Regions from separate parts of the Pseudomonas allokribbensis genome, predicted to be linked through region 4. Evidence: predicted binding sites of a transcription regulator. Region 4 holds the regulator's gene; each other region holds the start of a gene.
The links. Region 4 encodes FliA, which starts transcription of late flagellar genes. Its sites were predicted from a motif close to CTAAAGTTTNNNNNNNNNNNGCCGNTAA; they were not measured.
Positions count from the first base shown of each region.

Region 1: the regulator FliA is predicted to act here: its motif matches at 1,784-1,811, upstream of IF199_RS14360 (methyl-accepting chemotaxis protein).
Region 2: the regulator FliA is predicted to act here: its motif matches at 2,709-2,736, upstream of motA (flagellar motor stator protein MotA).
Region 3: the regulator FliA is predicted to act here: its motif matches at 2,471-2,498, upstream of IF199_RS29185 (methyl-accepting chemotaxis protein).

Region 1 is NZ_CP062252.1:3,142,806-3,147,016, reverse strand. Features, by position in the region: gene IF199_RS14380 (LysR substrate-binding domain-containing protein) at 1-20, shown strand, start outside; gene IF199_RS14375 (MmcQ/YjbR family DNA-binding protein) at 17-376, shown strand; gene IF199_RS14370 (DUF1294 domain-containing protein) at 379-807, opposite strand; gene IF199_RS14365 (undecaprenyl-diphosphate phosphatase) at 804-1,634, opposite strand; gene IF199_RS14360 (methyl-accepting chemotaxis protein) at 1,939-3,573, shown strand; gene pnuC (nicotinamide riboside transporter PnuC) at 3,656-4,211, shown strand, end outside.
Region 2 is NZ_CP062252.1:607,021-611,231, reverse strand. Features, by position in the region: gene dinD (DNA damage-inducible protein D) at 1-527, opposite strand, end outside; gene motB (flagellar motor protein MotB) at 694-1,785, opposite strand; gene motA (flagellar motor stator protein MotA) at 1,789-2,640, opposite strand; gene IF199_RS02690 (HDOD domain-containing protein) at 2,807-4,211, shown strand, end outside.
Region 3 is NZ_CP062252.1:6,324,061-6,328,271, forward strand. Features, by position in the region: gene IF199_RS29180 (phosphocholine cytidylyltransferase family protein) at 1-376, shown strand, start outside; gene IF199_RS29185 (methyl-accepting chemotaxis protein) at 391-2,367, opposite strand; gene IF199_RS29190 (LysR substrate-binding domain-containing protein) at 2,549-3,469, opposite strand; gene IF199_RS29195 (NorM family multidrug efflux MATE transporter) at 3,628-4,211, shown strand, end outside.
Region 4 is NZ_CP062252.1:1,775,282-1,779,492, reverse strand. Features, by position in the region: gene IF199_RS08165 (chemotaxis protein CheA) at 1-871, opposite strand, end outside; gene IF199_RS08160 (protein phosphatase CheZ) at 911-1,699, opposite strand; gene IF199_RS08155 (chemotaxis response regulator CheY) at 1,717-2,088, opposite strand; gene fliA (RNA polymerase sigma factor FliA) at 2,256-2,996, opposite strand; gene fleN (flagellar synthesis regulator FleN) at 2,993-3,823, opposite strand; gene flhF (flagellar biosynthesis GTPase FlhF) at 3,937-4,211, opposite strand, start outside.

The sequences.
Region 1 (4,211 bases), 1.4 Mb from region 4:
GTGGAGAGCGATTGTTATGAAACAAGGAAAGTTGAGCGAAGCGGACGTCGCGGATTTCTGCCTGGCATTGCCCGGTGCGCAAGAAGACTACAAGTGGGGCGGCGTGCGGGTGTTTTCGATTGCCGGCAACAAGATGTTCGCGCTGCAGGGGCTGCGTGGCGAGTCGCTGGCGTTCAAGGTCGACAAGGATCTGTTTCTCGGTCATTGCGACCGGCCGGGCATTCACCCGGCGCCGTATCTGGCGCGGGCGCAGTGGATCATCATGCACCCGCCCTACCCTTTGGGCGCCGAGGAACTGCGAGGGTTGCTGCAACGTTCCCACCAGTTGGTGGTGAGCAAGCTGCCGAAGAAAACCCAGGTGGGTTTGCTGCTGTAGCCCTAACCCAACGCCAACAGGTTCGAGCCGAGGAACAACTGATCGATCCAGAACACCTGGTGCAGCGCGACGATCACCCAGAACAGGATCTGAAACGACACTTTGCGCGTCTTGTGCCGGAATACTTGCTGGGCGATCAGTGCGCCCGGCCAGCCGCCCGCCAGTTCCACGGCGTGCAGGACGTTCTCCGGGGTGCGCCAGGCCTCAGCGCGGGCCTTGCGCTTGTCGGCCCAGTACAGGAAAAACGCCAGCACGCTGGCCAGCCCATAGGCCGTCAGCGGTACCAGTGAAATTCCGCGCAGCCACATCGACAGCGAGCCGAACATTGGCAATGCGCAGACGATCAGCAACACCACCAGCTTCAACTTCAGATGCTGAATGTTGCCGCCGGACGGGCCGCGATCCGGACGGCGTGCGCGGGAATCACTCATGCCTTGGCCGCCGCCCAGTCCACCCAGCCGAACTGCCAGGTCGCCAGAATCAACAGGCCGAAAACGATCCGGTACCAGGCGAATGCCGCGTAGCTGTGGCTGGCGATGAACTTCAGCAAGCCGCGAACAGCGATCATGGCGAAAACGAACGCCGTGACAAAACCGATGGCAAACACCGGGAAGTCCGCCGGCACGAAAAGATGGCGGTACTTGTAGCCCGAGTACACGGCCGCACCGACCATGGTCGGCATCGCCAGGAAAAACGAGAACTCGGTGGCGGTCTTGCGTGACAGGCCAAACAACAGGCCGCCAATGATGGTCGAGCCGGAGCGCGAGGTGCCCGGGATCATCGCCAGGCATTGGGCAAAGCCGACCTTCAGTGCATCTTTCCAGGTGATTTCATCCACGGTTTCGGCGTGCACTTCGTGCTGCCGGCGCTCGGCCCACAACATGATGAAGCCGCCCACGACCAGCGCCGTCGCCACGGTGATCGGGTTGAACAGGTACTTGTGAATCAGATCGGCAAAGATCACGCCCAGCACCACGGCGGGCAGGAAGGCGATCAGCAGGTTGGCGGTAAAGCGTCGCGCACTCGGCTGAGTCGGCAAACCGATGACCACGTCGAGAATCTTGCGGCGAAACTCCCAAACCACCGCGAGAATCGCGCCGAGCTGGATGATGATGTTGAACGCCATGGCGCGTTCGCCACCGAAGTTCAGCAGGTCGGCGACAATGATCTGGTGTCCGGTACTGGAAATGGGCAAAAACTCCGTCAGCCCTTCTACAACTCCAAGAATCAGTGCCTGCAAGGCGGTCCAAAGATCCATCAATCCCCCAAAGAGCGATGCTCAGCGGCATGCCCCGATAGTATTTTTTTACGTTCACTGCGTTCAGCGTAGCTGTTTGTTGCTGTACCGATTCCGCGCGCAAAGGATCCACACGAAACGGTCAAAATTCCGTGAAATGGCAACTTGGGTTCAGGTTTTCACGCGCGGGGCCGAAATCCTATCAGACAAGCCGTAATAGCGCTGCCGCGTTCTACGACTTGGGTCGCGTATGCCCGGCCATGGAAACGTGGTTGGATGCTGGCGGTGATTTATTACAAGAAAAAGAAATCGGAGTGACAGCGTTATGAACAGCTTGCGCAGTGTGTCGATCAGCCGACGCTTGTGGCTCATCTTGATTGTGGCGGTGGTCATGCTGCTGACCCTGGGCCTGTTGATGCTCAAGCAGATCCACGATGACCTGTATCACGCCAAGGCCCAGAAAACCCAGCATGTGGTGCAGACCGCCAGCGGTTTGCTGACCTATTACCAGGGCCTGGAAGCGGCCGGAACCCTGACCCGCGACGCCGCCCAGAAGCAGGCGCTGACCGCGATTCGCGGCCTGCGTTACGACCAGAACGATTACTTCTGGATCAACGACCTCACGCCCGTGATGGTCATGCACCCGACCAATCCCAAGCTTGAAGGCCAGAACCTCTCGGCGATCCGCGATCCGGACGGTTTTGCGGTGTTCAACGAAATGGTTGCCATCGCCAAATCCAAGGGCGCCGGCATGGTCGACTACCGTTGGCCGAAACCCGGTGCCAGTGAACCGGTGGCCAAGACCTCCTACGTGAAACTGTTCGAGCCATGGGGCTGGGTACTGGGTTCCGGCGTGTACGTCGACGATGTACAGGCCGAGTTTCAGGGCCAGGTGATCAAGGCTTCCGTCGTCGGCCTGGTGATCGCACTGATCATGGGCGTGCTGGTGATCCTGATTGCCCGCAGCATCGTCCGCCCGTTGCAGGAAACCGTGAACGCCATGGCCAACATCGCCAGCGGCGAAAGCGACCTGACCCGCAGCCTCGACACCCACGGTCAGGACGAAGTCACGCAGTTGGCGCATCACTTCAATGCCTTCACCGCCAAGCTGCGCCGGGTGATCGGCGATTTGCAGGTGTCGGCCAGTGCGCTGGGCCAGTCCTCCACTGAACTGGGCAATGACGCGAGCCAGGCTCAGCAGCGCAGCCAGCAACAGTCGCAGCAGATGGAACTGGTGGCGACCGCCATCAACGAAGTCACTTACGGCGTGCAGGATGTGGCGAAGAACGCCGAGCATGCCGCCAACGAAATGCGCGATGCCGAGGCTCAGGCGCAACAGGGCCAGATCAACATCGACGGCAGTCTGCAACAGATCGACAAACTGTCCGGCACCATCGATCAGGCAGTCGAGGTGATTCGTACGCTGGCGACCGAAAGCACGCAGATCGGCAGCGTTCTGGAGGTAATCCGCTCGATTGCCGAACAGACCAATCTGCTGGCGCTCAACGCGGCCATCGAAGCCGCCCGCGCCGGCGAACAGGGGCGCGGTTTTGCGGTGGTGGCCGATGAGGTCCGCTTGCTGGCACAGCGCACGCAGAAATCCACGGCGGAAATCCAGTCGATGATCGAGCGTCTGCAAAACCATTCCGAAGCCGCCGTAAAAGTGATCGGTGACAGCAGCAAGGCCTCGCAACTGACCATCGAGCAGGCCGGACTGGCCGGTGCGAGCCTGAATGCCATCGGCCAGGCGCTGCGCAACCTCAACGGCCTGAACGCGTCGATCGCCAGTGCGACCCTGCAACAGGCGCACGTGGTCGAGGACATCAACCAGAACGTCACCCAGGCCGCCGGCCTGTCCCACAGCACCGCAATGGCCGCTGAGCAGTCGAGTGCCGCCAGTGTGCGGCTGGGCCAGTTGAGCGAGCAGTTGAACGGATTGCTGCGCCAGTTCCGCGTCTGACGTTCTCACCCTGTGGGAGGCTCACTCCCACAGGTTTTTGGGTACAATCCGCCCCCTCTTTTACTCCCTCCAAGGATCTTGCATGTCCGGGCTCGAACTGTTTGCCGCCGCCCTCGGTGTGATCGCCGTCTGGCTGACGGTCAAACAGAATCCCTGGTGTTGGCCGATCGGGCTGGTCATGGTGTTGCTCTACAGCTGGGTCTTCTTCGAGGTGAAGCTGTATTCGGACATGTTGCTGCAGGTGGTCTACGCCGCCCTGCAAGTCTACGGCTGGTGGCAATGGACCCGGGCCGGGACGATGCATGACGGCCGCCAGGTCAGCCGGCTCGACACGCCGTCAATCCTCAAAGGGCTGGCCATTGGCAGCGTCGGCAGTCTGCTGCTGGGCGCCGCCATGGCGCACTGGACCGATGCCGCGCAACCCTGGCTCGACGCCGCACTGACCGGTTTCAGCCTCGTCGCGCAATTCTGGATGGCCCACAAGCGCCTGCAATGCTGGGCATTGTGGTTCGTGCTGGATGTGATCTTCGTCGGCCTGTTCCTTTATAAGGCGCTTTACCTCACCGCAGCGTTGTACGCCTTGTTCACCCTGATCGCGGTGCTGGGCTGGCGGGAATGGCGCGCCGATCCGGCGTTGC
Region 2 (4,211 bases), 1.2 Mb from region 4:
CCACCGGAAAGCGCTGCATCTCCCCGGGAGCGGATACGAGCAAACCCCTCATCATCCACGCCACGTTCGTAAATATTCTGCGACAGTTCTTTTTCCGACTCGCGCAAGCGATCACGAGCATCAAAGCGGGCCTGCAGGCGCATCCGGTCTTCAATCAACTCTTGCTTGCGCGCTTGTAGCGCGAAATAGCTCTGAGCAAAGGCAATGGGCCGTTTACGCGGATCGCCATTCTGCGCAATCAAGTAACAGGCATAGCGCGTAAGCATGAAATCGTCGGTAGCTCGTTGCCCACCTTTGCCAATCTCGATCATTTTCGTAACGCCACGAAAATGATCGAGAGCATCCACACCGGTGGCTTCACACGAGGCTATTGCACGCTGGACAACGGTGAGAAAGTTTTCCCAACGTGCATAACCCAAAGGCTCCTGCAGTTCGCGAGCGAACCAGAACTCGATACCCTCGCCAGGCACCCGTTGCGCTAATTCGTCAAATTGCTGTTGCAGCAAAAAGATTGTCTGATTTTCCATCGTCACGACTCCCTGTGGTTCAGAAGGATTTGAATTCATTGCTGGCCATTTAAAGCAAAACACCCGTGTGCGCTGATCGGGGATTATCCGTGAGAGGCTGATCAAAAAAGCGCCCAGTCGTCGCCGGATACAAAAAAGCCGACATCACTGTCGGCTTTTTTGTGGGTCACTGCTTGGGCGCGGGCGCCGGGGCAGTGGCCGGTGCAGTGGCGGGTGCAGCGGGCGCCGGGGCTGGCGCCGCGCTGCCCGGCGCGGTTGGCTTCGGCGCCGCGTCGTCAAACAGGTTCAACCGTTCGCGCAGCTCGTGCGCCGGCACTGGCTGCTGATCCGCCGGCAAGGCGTTCGGGTCGACCGGTGTGGCCGGGGCCGCACCGTTCTGACCTTGATCTGCCGGTTTCGACGGTTCGGTACCTTGCGAACCTTCGATGGCCGCCTGGGCCTTCTTGGTCAGCACCACGATGTCGATGCGACGGTTGACCGGGTTGAACGGGTTCTCCTTGTCGAACAGCGCCGACGAGGCGTAACCCACGACCCGCGCCACTTGCCCGTCCGGATAACTACCCGCCACCAGCGCACGCCGGGCGGCGTTGGCACGGTTGGCCGAGAGTTCCCAGTTACCGAAGTCACCGGTGCCGGTGTACGGCTTGGCGTCGGTGTGGCCGCTGATGCTGATCTTGTTCGGCACCGCTTTGATGGTGTCGGCCATGGCCAGCAGGATGTCTTCGAAGTACGGCTTCAGGCGTGCAGAACCGGAGTCGAACATCGGACGGTTCTCGGCGTCCATGATCTGGATGCGCAAGCCGTTCGGCGTGATCTCGAACAGGATCTGATCCTTGAACTTCTGCAGCTGCGGATTCTCGTCGACCTTGTTCTGCAGTTCTTGCAGCAACAGTTCCAGACGTTCCTTCTCGACCTGCTCGGCCATGCCTTCAACCTGCTCGGTGTCGACCGTGACCTTGTCCGGTTGCGGCTGCGACTTCACTTCAGGGTTGAGGGTGTTTTCCGGCGCCAGGGTCGGCGTACCGCCCAGGTCGATGATGTACGGCGTGCCGCTCTCGGAGAAACCGACCGGGTCCTTGAAGTAACCGGCGATGGCGATCTTCTGTTCCGGGGTCGCGGTGGACAGCAGCCACAACACCAGGAAGAACGCCATCATCGCCGTCGCGAAGTCGGCGAAGGCGATCTTCCACGCCCCGCCGTGATGCCCGCCGGCGATGCGCTTGACGCGCTTGATGATTATCGGCTGGTTATTTTCCATGACTTAACGACCGCGAACGGCTTGTTCCAGCTCGGCAAAGCTTGGACGGTGAGCCGGGTACAGAACCTTGCGACCGAACTCGACAGCCAGCGATGGCGGCATGCCGGACGCCGAAGCCACCAGCGAGGCCTTGATGGCTTCGTAGACGTTCAGCTCTTCCTTGGCATCGTGCGCCAGGGAGTGCGCCAGCGGGCCGAAGAAACCGTATGCCGCGAGAATACCGAAGAAGGTACCCACGAGTGCCGCACCTACGTGCAGACCGATGGACTTCTGATCGCCTTCACCCAACGAGGCCATGGTCACCACGATACCCAGTACCGCCGCGACGATACCGAAACCCGGCATGGCGTCGGCAATGCCGTTCACCGCGTGGGACGGATGCTCGAGGTCTTCCTTGAGGCTGTACAGTTCCATGTCGAACAAGCCTTCCAGCTCGTGCGGCGCCATGTTGCCGGACGACATGATGCGCAGGTAATCGCAGATGAACGCGGTCATGCGTTCGTCTTTCAATACCGCCGGGTACTTGGCGAAGATCGGGCTCGCAGCGGCATCTTCGATGTCGCCCTCGATGGCCATCATGCCTTCACGGCGGCTCTTGTTGAGGATCTCGTAGATCAGGCCCAGCACTTCCAGATAGAACGTGTGGCTGAAACGCGAACTGAACATGCTCAGGGATTTCTTGAGCACGTGCATCGTCATGTAACCGGGGTTGGCCTGGAGGAATGCTCCGAGTGCCGCACCACCGATGATCATCACCTCGAAAGGCTGGATCAGGGCGGCAATCTTGCCGTGGGAGAGCACGTATCCGCCGAGCACGCTCGCGAATACGACGATGATGCCGATAATTTTAGCCATAGGTAGAAAGTACTTATTTAAGTCGGGTTCAAGGTCATATTCGGAAGTTAAAAAATCTCTTCTTCTACTTATCGGCAAAACTGCGCCAGACTATAGCCAGTTCAGGCGAAAAGCCAATTTAGCCCATGCCGGGCGCGTCTACAGTCAGTGAAGATCTCGTCCAGACATGGCTAATGAAACGAACGTCCCACACGTAAAACCCACCACACTCGATGGCTGGGTGAAGCTGCTCGACGGCGTACGCCTGCCGGTGCCGCAAGAAGCCCACGATCGTGTCTGCCGCGCCATCCGCGATAATCGCAGCTCGCTGCGCGACATCGCCGACCTGATGCAGGACAGCCCGGCGCTGGCGCTGAGCATCATTCGCGAAGCCAATCGCCACACCCAGGGCAGCATGACCGCGCCGGCGGAAAACCTTGAGGTCGCGATCAATCGCCTTGGCCTCGCCCGCACCGAAGAACTGCTGGCACGCCTGCCCGCCGAACCGCAGGCGCAAATTCCCCAGGCCTTGCGCCAGATACAGATGATCAGTCAGCACGCCACGCAACAGGCCAACGGCTTTTTTGCCAGTCGCCTGGCGCGGCTGTGGCAGGACATTCATTGGGGCAGTCTGTTATTTCTGTCGCCGCTGTGGCCGCTGGCGCTGACCTTTCCCCAACTGCTCGAAGAGTGGGAAGTGCGGGTTATCCACAAGGGCGAATCGGCCCGCGACGTGGAAAAGCAATTGTTCGGTGTGCGTCTGCTGAAGATCGGTGAGGCGCTGGTCGAAGTCTGGCGATTGCCGATCTGGGTGCAGCAGGGTTATCGATTGCTGCTCACCGAGCAACGCGAACTGGTCAAGGTTTTGCGCATCGCCCGCGATGTCGATCACCCGCTACGCCAGCAGAATCGCCTCGATGACGACCCGACCCTGCGCCACTGGCTCAATCAACCGGCCAACACCGTGCTGCTGGCCAACGGCCTGGCGCTTTCGGCCCAACAGGCCTGGGACAGTCCGCACAGTGAGCGCTGGCAATACCTGACCAGCCTCTATCTGCAAATCTCGATGGACGAGGTGCAACAACAGTTGCACCAACAGGCCGCCAACAGTGCGCGCCGGCATTCGATGCCGGATCTGTGGCACCCGGCGGTTTCCCTGTTGTGGCCGTGGGGCACCCATCGCCTGCCCGCCGGAATGCTGCCGGCCGCCGCACCCAATGCCGACGACCTCGCCAAGTGGCGCCGGCAATGTGCCGAACTGCTGGCCGAGCCGAGCCGTTTCACCAATGCCATGCACTTGACCATTGCCGCTCGCGACGCGCTGGTGGCCAGCGGCATGCGCCGGGTGATGATCCTGATGGCCGACCGCACGCAGTCCAGTCTGCGCGTGCATCAGATTTCCGGCCTGCCGAAGGAAGCTGCTGCGCTCAACTTCGTCGTCAGTCAAAGCACCGTGCTGCAACGCTTGCTCGCGCAGCAGGCACAAGTGCGGATCACCCCGGACAACAACGCCCAGTTTTCCGCCCTGCTGCCGCCCTCGCTGCGCACGCTGTTCCGAGGCGAACACCTGTTCCTGCGCTCGCTGGTCCACA
Region 3 (4,211 bases), 2.0 Mb from region 4:
CAACACGGCATCACTGGCGGTGACCTATGACCCCAACTGGCTGGAACTGTGGACGCAACGTTTCGGCGACCCGTTGCTGGATGCCGAAACGTTCCGCCTGACCGACGCCGGTACGCTGGCGGAAATCGGCAACAAGCCGCAATCGGTGGACGAAGTTCAGGGCCAATACATGGGACTGCTGCGCTTCACCCCCGAGGGCTGGGCAGAGGTCGTTCGGCTACGAGCCGAACTGCCCCCGGAACAACGCGACAAGATGCACATGACCAACACGCTGCAGCGCGTCATCGATGCTGGCCAGGTTCCCGTCGAAGCCGTTGCCTACACGGGTGAATGGGGAGAGGTCGACTCCAGCGAAGACCTCTCCGCGTACCAGTAAGCGGGTACGCCCTCTCAGCGGAAGCGGTCGACCTCTTGGCGCAGGTCGGCCGCCAGGCTTTCCAGCTCCTTCGCCGTAATGGCCAGGTTCGACACCACCTCGCGCTGCTCGCTGTTGGCCATCGCGATGCTCTGCAGATTGCTGCTCAACAACGTCGCGGTGCTGCTCTGCTCCTGAGTCGCGGTGGTGATCGCCGCGAACTGCTGACCCGCCGAACGACTCTGCTCATCGATCCGCGCCAGCGCCGACGCGACGTTGGCATTGCGCGACAGGCCTTCCTGCATCAGCACGTTGCCCTGCTCCATGGTGCTGATGGCGTTGCCGGTTTCCTGCTGGATGCTGTGGATCATCCCGGAGATTTCGTCCGTCGCCTGACGCGTGCGCGACGCCAGATTGCGGACTTCGTCAGCCACCACAGCAAAGCCGCGACCCTGTTCACCGGCACGGGCCGCTTCAATCGCAGCGTTGAGTGCCAGCAGGTTGGTCTGTTCGGCAATCGAGGTGATCACGCTGACGATGCCGCCGATTTCCTGGGAGCGCTGACCGAGCGTGTTGATTACAGTTGCGGTGGTGTTCAGCGCGCCGGCAATCTGTTCCAGCGAGGACGACGCTTCTTCCATCGAGCTGCGACCGATCTGGGTCTGCTGGGCATTTTCCTGGGCCAGACGCTGAGTGTTGCCCATGTTGTCGGCAATGTTCAGCGAGGTGGCGGAGAACTCTTCAACCGCACCCGCCATGCTGGTGATCTCGCCGGACTGCTGCTCCATGCCTTCATACGCGCCCCCGGACAAACCGGACAGCGCCTGCGCACGGCTGTTGACCTCTTCCGAAGCGCGGCGGATGTGCTCGACCATGGTCGACAGCGCCTGGCTCATCTGGTTGAAGGCACGGGCCAACTGACCGATTTCATCGTTGCTCGACACGTTCAGCCGCACGCTCAGATCGCCGGCACCCAGGGCTTCCGCCTGACGCACCAGATCACCCAGTGGTTGCAGTTTGCTGCGCAGCAGCCACACCGCCGAACCGACCGCAATCAGCATCGCCAGCAGGCTGCCGATGGCCAACTGGATGCCAACGCTCCAGGTCACTTCGCGGATCTCGGATTTCGGCATGCTCGCCACCACCGACCACGGTCCACCCTCGAACGGTACGGCGATGCTGTAGAAGTCTTCGGACTTGTCGCTCCAGAACCGGCCCTTGCCCGGCGTCTTCGCCAGACCGTTGACCACCGGTACCGCTTGATCCGGCGCCTGCACGCCCGCTGGCGCAACCAGCCATTTATTCTGTTCGTCCAGCAGCGCCAGGGAGCCACTCTGGCCGATGCGGAAACGCTTGAGGTTATCGAACTGGGCGTTTTGCGCGTCGGTGTAATCGAAGCCGACGAACAACACCGCGATCACCTTGCCGCTGCTGTCACGCACCGGGGTGTACTGAGTCATGTAGGAGCGATCAAACAGCAGCGCACGGCCGACGTAGCCCTGCCCCGCCATCAACTTCGCATAAGCCGGGTGAGCGTGATCGAGCAAGGTGCCGATGGCGCGGGTGCCATCCTGTTTGGTCAGCGAGGTGCTGACCCGCACGAAGTCTTCGCCGCTGCGCACGAACAGCGTGGCAACGCCCGCCGTCATCTGCTTGAACTCGTCGACTTCCTTGAAGTTGTTGTTCAACACTTCGCTGCCCAGGTGCAGGCCCGGGGTCTGGGTGCCCGCCACACTGACCGGCTCGCTCGGGTGAATGCTCAGGCCCGCGCTGAAGCGCTTCTCGAACAACCCGCTCAGGCGCTGGGTGCTTTCACGCAGCGTGCCGTGGAAGGTGCTCAACTGGTCGGCGAGCAGACGTGCCTCGCTGGCCAGGTGTTCTTCACGTGTGGCGAGGTTGGCGGTGTCCAGCGAACGCAGGGCGAACACCGTACTGCCACTGATGACAACCGCCAGTATCACGGCGAGCGCGAGGCCCAGCTGCGAGGCGATCCGGGCGCGAGGTTGAGACATGGACAGCTCCTGGCCGAGTCTGCGGATCCTCCCTGATCGCGGCTCGGAAAATTCTAATAATGGGGGTGAAGCCTGGAACCGGCACGACGGTCCCACTTGCACGTATTCGGCGGTAAAGCCGAATACTTGAGTGCACAGCGGGGTTATGGCCGAAGGCCGGCATTGTGGCGGCTCGAACGTTTCAGCTCAAGCGCGTGACCGGCGGCAACACCATGGCGTGGACTTCGCCTTGCAGGAAGTCGCTGAGCCGGCGCAAACGTTCACCTCCCGGACGGGTCTTTGGCCACACCAGGTAATAATTAAGCCCGCTGGCAACTGCCGTCGGCCACGGCAGACTCAAACGCCCTTGCGCGACATCTTCGGCCACCATCAGCAAATCACCCATCGACACGCCATAACCCCGGGCCGCCGCGATCATCCCCAGTTCCAGGGTATCGAACACCTGCCCGCCCTTGAGCGATACCTGATCCGACAGTCCCATGTGCTCCAGCCAACTGCGCCAGTCGCGGCGATCCGGCGTGGGGTGCAGCAATTCAGCGCTGGACAGTCGTGCCACATCCCAGGGCTGGTCGTGCAAAAGACTCGGGGCGCCCACCGGAATCAGCTCTTCCGGAAACAGCAGGCTGGCCTCCCAGTCCGGCGGAAAATGCCCGTCGCTCAGCAGCACCGCGCAATCGAAAGGTTCGTTGTTGAAGTCCACCGAATCCACGTCCATCCAGGCACTGGTCAGTTGCACTTCATTGCCCGGCTGCAAATGGCGAAAGCGACTGAGCCGCGCCAGCAACCAGCGCATGGTCAGGGTCGACGGGGCCTTCATGCGCAGGATGTCATCTTCGGCGCGCAAGGTATTGCAGGCTCGCTCCAGGGCGGCGAACCCCTCGCGGATGCCCGGCAGCAGCAGGCGCGCCGACTCGGTCAGTTGCAGGTTGCGCCCGCTGCGGTGGAACAGGCGGCAGGCGAAGTGCTCTTCGAGTGTGCGGATATGCCGGCTCACCGCACTCTGAGTGATCGACAACTCCTCGGCTGCCCGGGTGAACGAACTGTGGCGTGCCGCCGCTTCGAATGCGCGCAGGGCATACAAGGGTGGAAGGCGACGGGACATGTACAGCGCTCCAATGGCGGGATTGCGCCAACTTAGCAGAATTGTTCCTGGATGAGTTTTAATCATGCCACCCATCCTTTTTATCCCTTTGTGCAAGCCGCGCCAAACCTTGAGAATCGACGGTCTCTTGCTCCCTCTTTTATACGGATGTGAACACCATGCAGCGTCCTGTGCGTACCGAACTCTGGGCCATCCTGCGGCTGGCGGGGCCGTTGATTGCCTCGCAGTTGGCACACATGCTGATGGTACTGACCGACACCTTGATGATGGCCCGCCTCAGTCCCGAAGCGCTGGCGGGCGGCGGTCTGGGCGCGGCGAGCTATTCGTTCGTGTCGATTTTCTGCATCGGCGTGATCGCGGCGGTCGGCACCCTGGTGGCGATCCGTCAGGGTGCCGGTGACATTATCGGTGCCGCGAAACTGACCCAGGCCGGACTGTGGCTGGCGTGGCTGATGGCGCTGGGTGCCGGGCTGCTGTTGTGGAACCTCAAACCGGTGCTGTTGCTGTTCGGCCAGACCGAGACCAACGTCAACGCCGCCGGGCAGTTTCTGATCGCACTGCCGTTCGCCCTGCCCGGCTACCTGAGCTTCATGGCCTTGCGCGGCTTCACCAGTGCCATTGGTAGGGCGACACCGGTGATGGTCATCAGCCTCGCCGGCACCGTGGCCAACTTCCTGCTCAATTACGCGCTGATTACCGGCATGTTCGGCCTGCCGAAACTGGGGCTGACGGGCATTGGCCT
Region 4 (4,211 bases):
CGAGCAGCGATTCGAACTCGTGATCGCTGATCAGATCGCTACCGGCCGCAGCCGCTGCCGGAGCAGCCGATGCAGGCACCGACGCAATCGCCGATTCCAGCGCATCGACGGCAAAGTTGCCCTTGCCGTGCAACTGATCGAGCAAGGCTTCGAATTCGTCGTCGGTGATGTCCGAGCTGTCGCCCACCGCCGGAGCAGAAGGTGCAGCGGCTGTCGGTGCCACGGCGTCGGCCGCGAACTGGCCCTTGCCGTGCAACTGGTCGAGCAGCGACTCGAATTCGGCGTCGGTGATTTCATCGCTGGCCGCTTCATCGGAAGCAGGCGCAGCGGCAGCCGCCGGGGCTTCGGCTTCGGCCTTGACGGCGTTCAGCGAGTCCAGCAACTGTTCAAATTCGTTATCGGTGATATCGCCCGAATCGCCTTCGACGACCAGTTCTTCGATCATCTCGGCAACAGGCGAAGCCGGGGCTTCATCCGCCGATTGCGGTTCAGCCAGACGCGCCAGGGCGGCCAGCAGTTCCGGGGTTGCGGCAGTAATCGGGCTGCGATCGCGGACTTCGCTGAACATGCTGTTCACCGCGTCCAGCGCTTCGAGCACCACGTCCATCAGTTCTGCATCTACGCGACGTTCACCCTTGCGCAGGATGTCGAACACGTTTTCGGCGATGTGACAGCACTCCACCAGCTCATTGAGCTGAAGGAAGCCGGCGCCCCCTTTTACAGTGTGGAAACCGCGAAAAATTGCGTTGAGCAGATCTGCGTCATCCGGACGGCTTTCCAGCTCGACCAGTTGTTCGGACAGTTGCTCAAGAATCTCGCCGGCCTCAACCAGGAAATCCTGAAGGATCTCTTCATCGGCGCCGAAGCTCATTAATGGGGTGCTCCTACAGGTCTAAAAACCCAAAAAAACTCAAAATCCAAGGCTGGATAGCAAATCGTCCACATCGTCCTGACCGGACACAACGTCTTCTCGTTTATCGGCATGAATCTGCGGACCTTCACCCTGCGAGAGATGTTTTTGTGGATCTTTTTCAGCGAGCATTGCCGCACGGTCATGTTCGATGCCCGCAAAGCGGTCCACCTGACTGGCCATGAGCACGAGTTTGAGCAGATTGCTTTCGACTTCGGTGACCAACTGGGTCACGCGCTTGATCACCTGACCTGTGAGGTCCTGGTAATCCTGGGCCAGCAGAATGTCGTTGAGGTTGCTCGACACCGCGCGGTTGTCCGCGCTGCTGCGTGCCAGAAAACCGTCGACCCGACGCGCCAGCTCGCGGAACTCTTCAGCCCCGACTTCACGGCGCATGAAACGTCCCCAGTCGGCACTCAATGCCTGGGCTTCGTCAGCCAGGCCATTGACCACCGGCGTGGCGCTTTCCACCAGGTCCATGGTGCGGTTGGCTGCCGCTTCGGTCAGCTTGACCACATAGCCCAGACGCTCGGTCGCATCAGTGATCTGCGACACTTCCTCGGCCTGCGGCATATGCGGGTCGATCTGGAAGTTGACGATTGCACTGTGCAGTTCGCGCGTGAGCTTGCCCACTTCCTGGTACAGGCCACGGTCACGGGTCTGATTGAGCTCATGGATCAGTTGCACAGCGTCGCCGAACCTGCCTTTTTCAAGGCTTTCGACCAGTTCGACCGCGTGTTTTTTCAGAGTCGACTCGAAGTCGCCCTGTGAAGATTCGTTATGCTCCATAGCTCCCCCGCGCGTCATCAGCCGATGCGTTCGAAAATCTTCTCGATTTTTTCTTTCAGCGCCTGAGCCGTGAAAGGTTTGACCACGTAGCCGTTAACGCCGGCCTGGGCCGCTTCGATGATCTGCTCGCGCTTGGCTTCAGCAGTCACCATCAGCACTGGCAGGTGCTTGAGTTTTTCATCGGCGCGCACGTGACGCAGCAGGTCGATACCGGTCATGCCAGGCATGTTCCAGTCGGTCACCAGAAAGTCGATGCTGCCGCTGTTGAGCACCGGAATGGCAGTGGTGCCATCGTCGGCTTCAACGGTGTTGGTGAACCCAAGGTCACGCAACAGGTTCTTGATGATCCGCCGCATCGTTGAGAAGTCATCAACGATGAGGATTTTCATGTCTTTGTTCAATTCGACCTCCAAGCAGTCTTAAACGCGCCCAGCACCTGGACGCGCCATTTCAATCAATCCGGCAAAGCACTCGATGACTGTCTGGAGCACAACAGAGCAAGACCGGTGCCGTTCACCACCGCACCAGCCTCGTTCGCAGCGTCCCCACACTGCCTTCAGCGCGCTCGCCACTCCCCCAAACGCCCCCGCAAGCGGGCCGCGCACTGGCTGTGTAACTGGCTGACCCGCGATTCACTGACGCCAAGGACTTCACCGATTTCCTTGAGGTTCAGCTCTTCGTCGTAGTACAGCGCCAACACCAGTCGCTCACGCTCCGGCAAATTGGCAATCGCGTCCGCCAACGCAGCCTGGAAGCGCTCATCTTCCAGATCGCGCGACGGCTCAAGATGAGCACTTGCGCCATCCTCGTGCAGCCCTTCGTGTTCGCCGTCCTGCAACAGGTCGTCGAAACTGAACAGTCGGCTGCCCAGGGTGTCGTTCAAAATCCCGTAGTAATCGTCGAGACTCAATTGGAGTTCGGCCGCAACCTCGTGATCTTTAGCGTCACGGCCGGTTTTAGCTTCAATCGAGCGAATCGCGTCGCTGACCATACGGGTGTTGCGGTGAACCGAGCGCGGTGCCCAGTCCCCCTTGCGTACTTCATCGAGCATGGCGCCGCGGATCCGGATGCCCGCGTACGTTTCGAAACTGGCGCCTTTGCTGGCGTCGTATTTGGTCGAGACTTCGAGCAGGCCGATCATTCCGGCCTGGATCAGGTCTTCGACCTGCACACTGGCCGGCAATCGCGCCAGCAAGTGGTAAGCAATGCGTTTGACCAGTGGCGCGTAACGCTCGATCAGCTCGTACTGCGCGTCACGTGCCGACTTCTTGTAGAAATTCATACCGCTGGCGGTCATAGCACAGGTCCTGCCGTTTGCTGCACGAGGCGCTCGACGAAAAATTCGAGGTGGCCGCGCGGATTGGCGGGCAGCGGCCAGGTGTCGACCTTTTGCGCGATCGCCTTGAACGCCAGTGCGCACTTGGAACGCGGGAAGGCTTCATAGACCGCACGCTGCTTCTGCACCGCCTTGCGCACGCTTTCGTCGTAAGGCACCGCACCGACGTATTGTAGGGCGACGTCGAGGAAGCGATCCGTGACCTTGGTCAACTTGGCGAACAGATTGCGACCTTCCTGCGGGCTCTGGGCCATGTTGGCCAGGACGCGGAAGCGGTTCATGCCGTAATCGCGGTTCAGCAGTTTGATCAGGGCGTAGGCGTCGGTGATCGAGGTCGGCTCGTCGCAGACCACCAGCAACACTTCTTGCGCTGCGCGAACGAAACTGACTACCGAGTCACCAATACCCGCAGCGGTGTCGATCACCAGTACGTCGAGATTGTCGCCGATGTCGCTGAACGCCTGAATCAGACCGGCATGCTGGGCCGGGCTCAGGTGAACCATGCTCTGGGTGCCGGAAGCGGCCGGCACGATGCGAATCCCGCCGGGGCCTTGCAACAGCACGTCGCGCAGCTCGCAGCGGCCCTCGATCACATCGGCCAGGGTACGTTTGGGCGTGAGGCCCAGCAGAACGTCGACGTTCGCCAGACCCAGGTCGGCGTCCAGCAGCATGACCCGACGGCCAAGCTCTGCCAGCGCCAGGGACAAGTTCACTGACACGTTAGTCTTGCCGACGCCACCTTTGCCGCCGGTCACCGCGATCACCTGTACGGGATGCATGCTGCCCATGTTATTTCTTTACCTTGTCTTGCATAGACGGAGGCCACATTACTGGCTGCGCGTTCACAACCGGAACAATGCATGGCAGACCATCGATGTAGGTACAAAAACTGTTCATTACCTCAGCCAACCTGCTTGGTGGGACTGTGGTAGATATCAGCGAACATGTCAGCCATGGCTTCTTCGCTGGGTTCTTCCTGCATTTGCACACTGACGGCGCGGCTGACCAATTGATGACGGCGCGGCAGATGCAGATCATCCGGAATCCGTGGGCCGTCGGTCAGGTAGGCGACCGGCAGTTCATGACTGATCGCCAGGCTCAGCACTTCGCCAAGGCTGGCCGTCTCATCCAGTTTAGTCAGGATGCACCCGGCGAGCCCGCAACGCTTGTAACTGT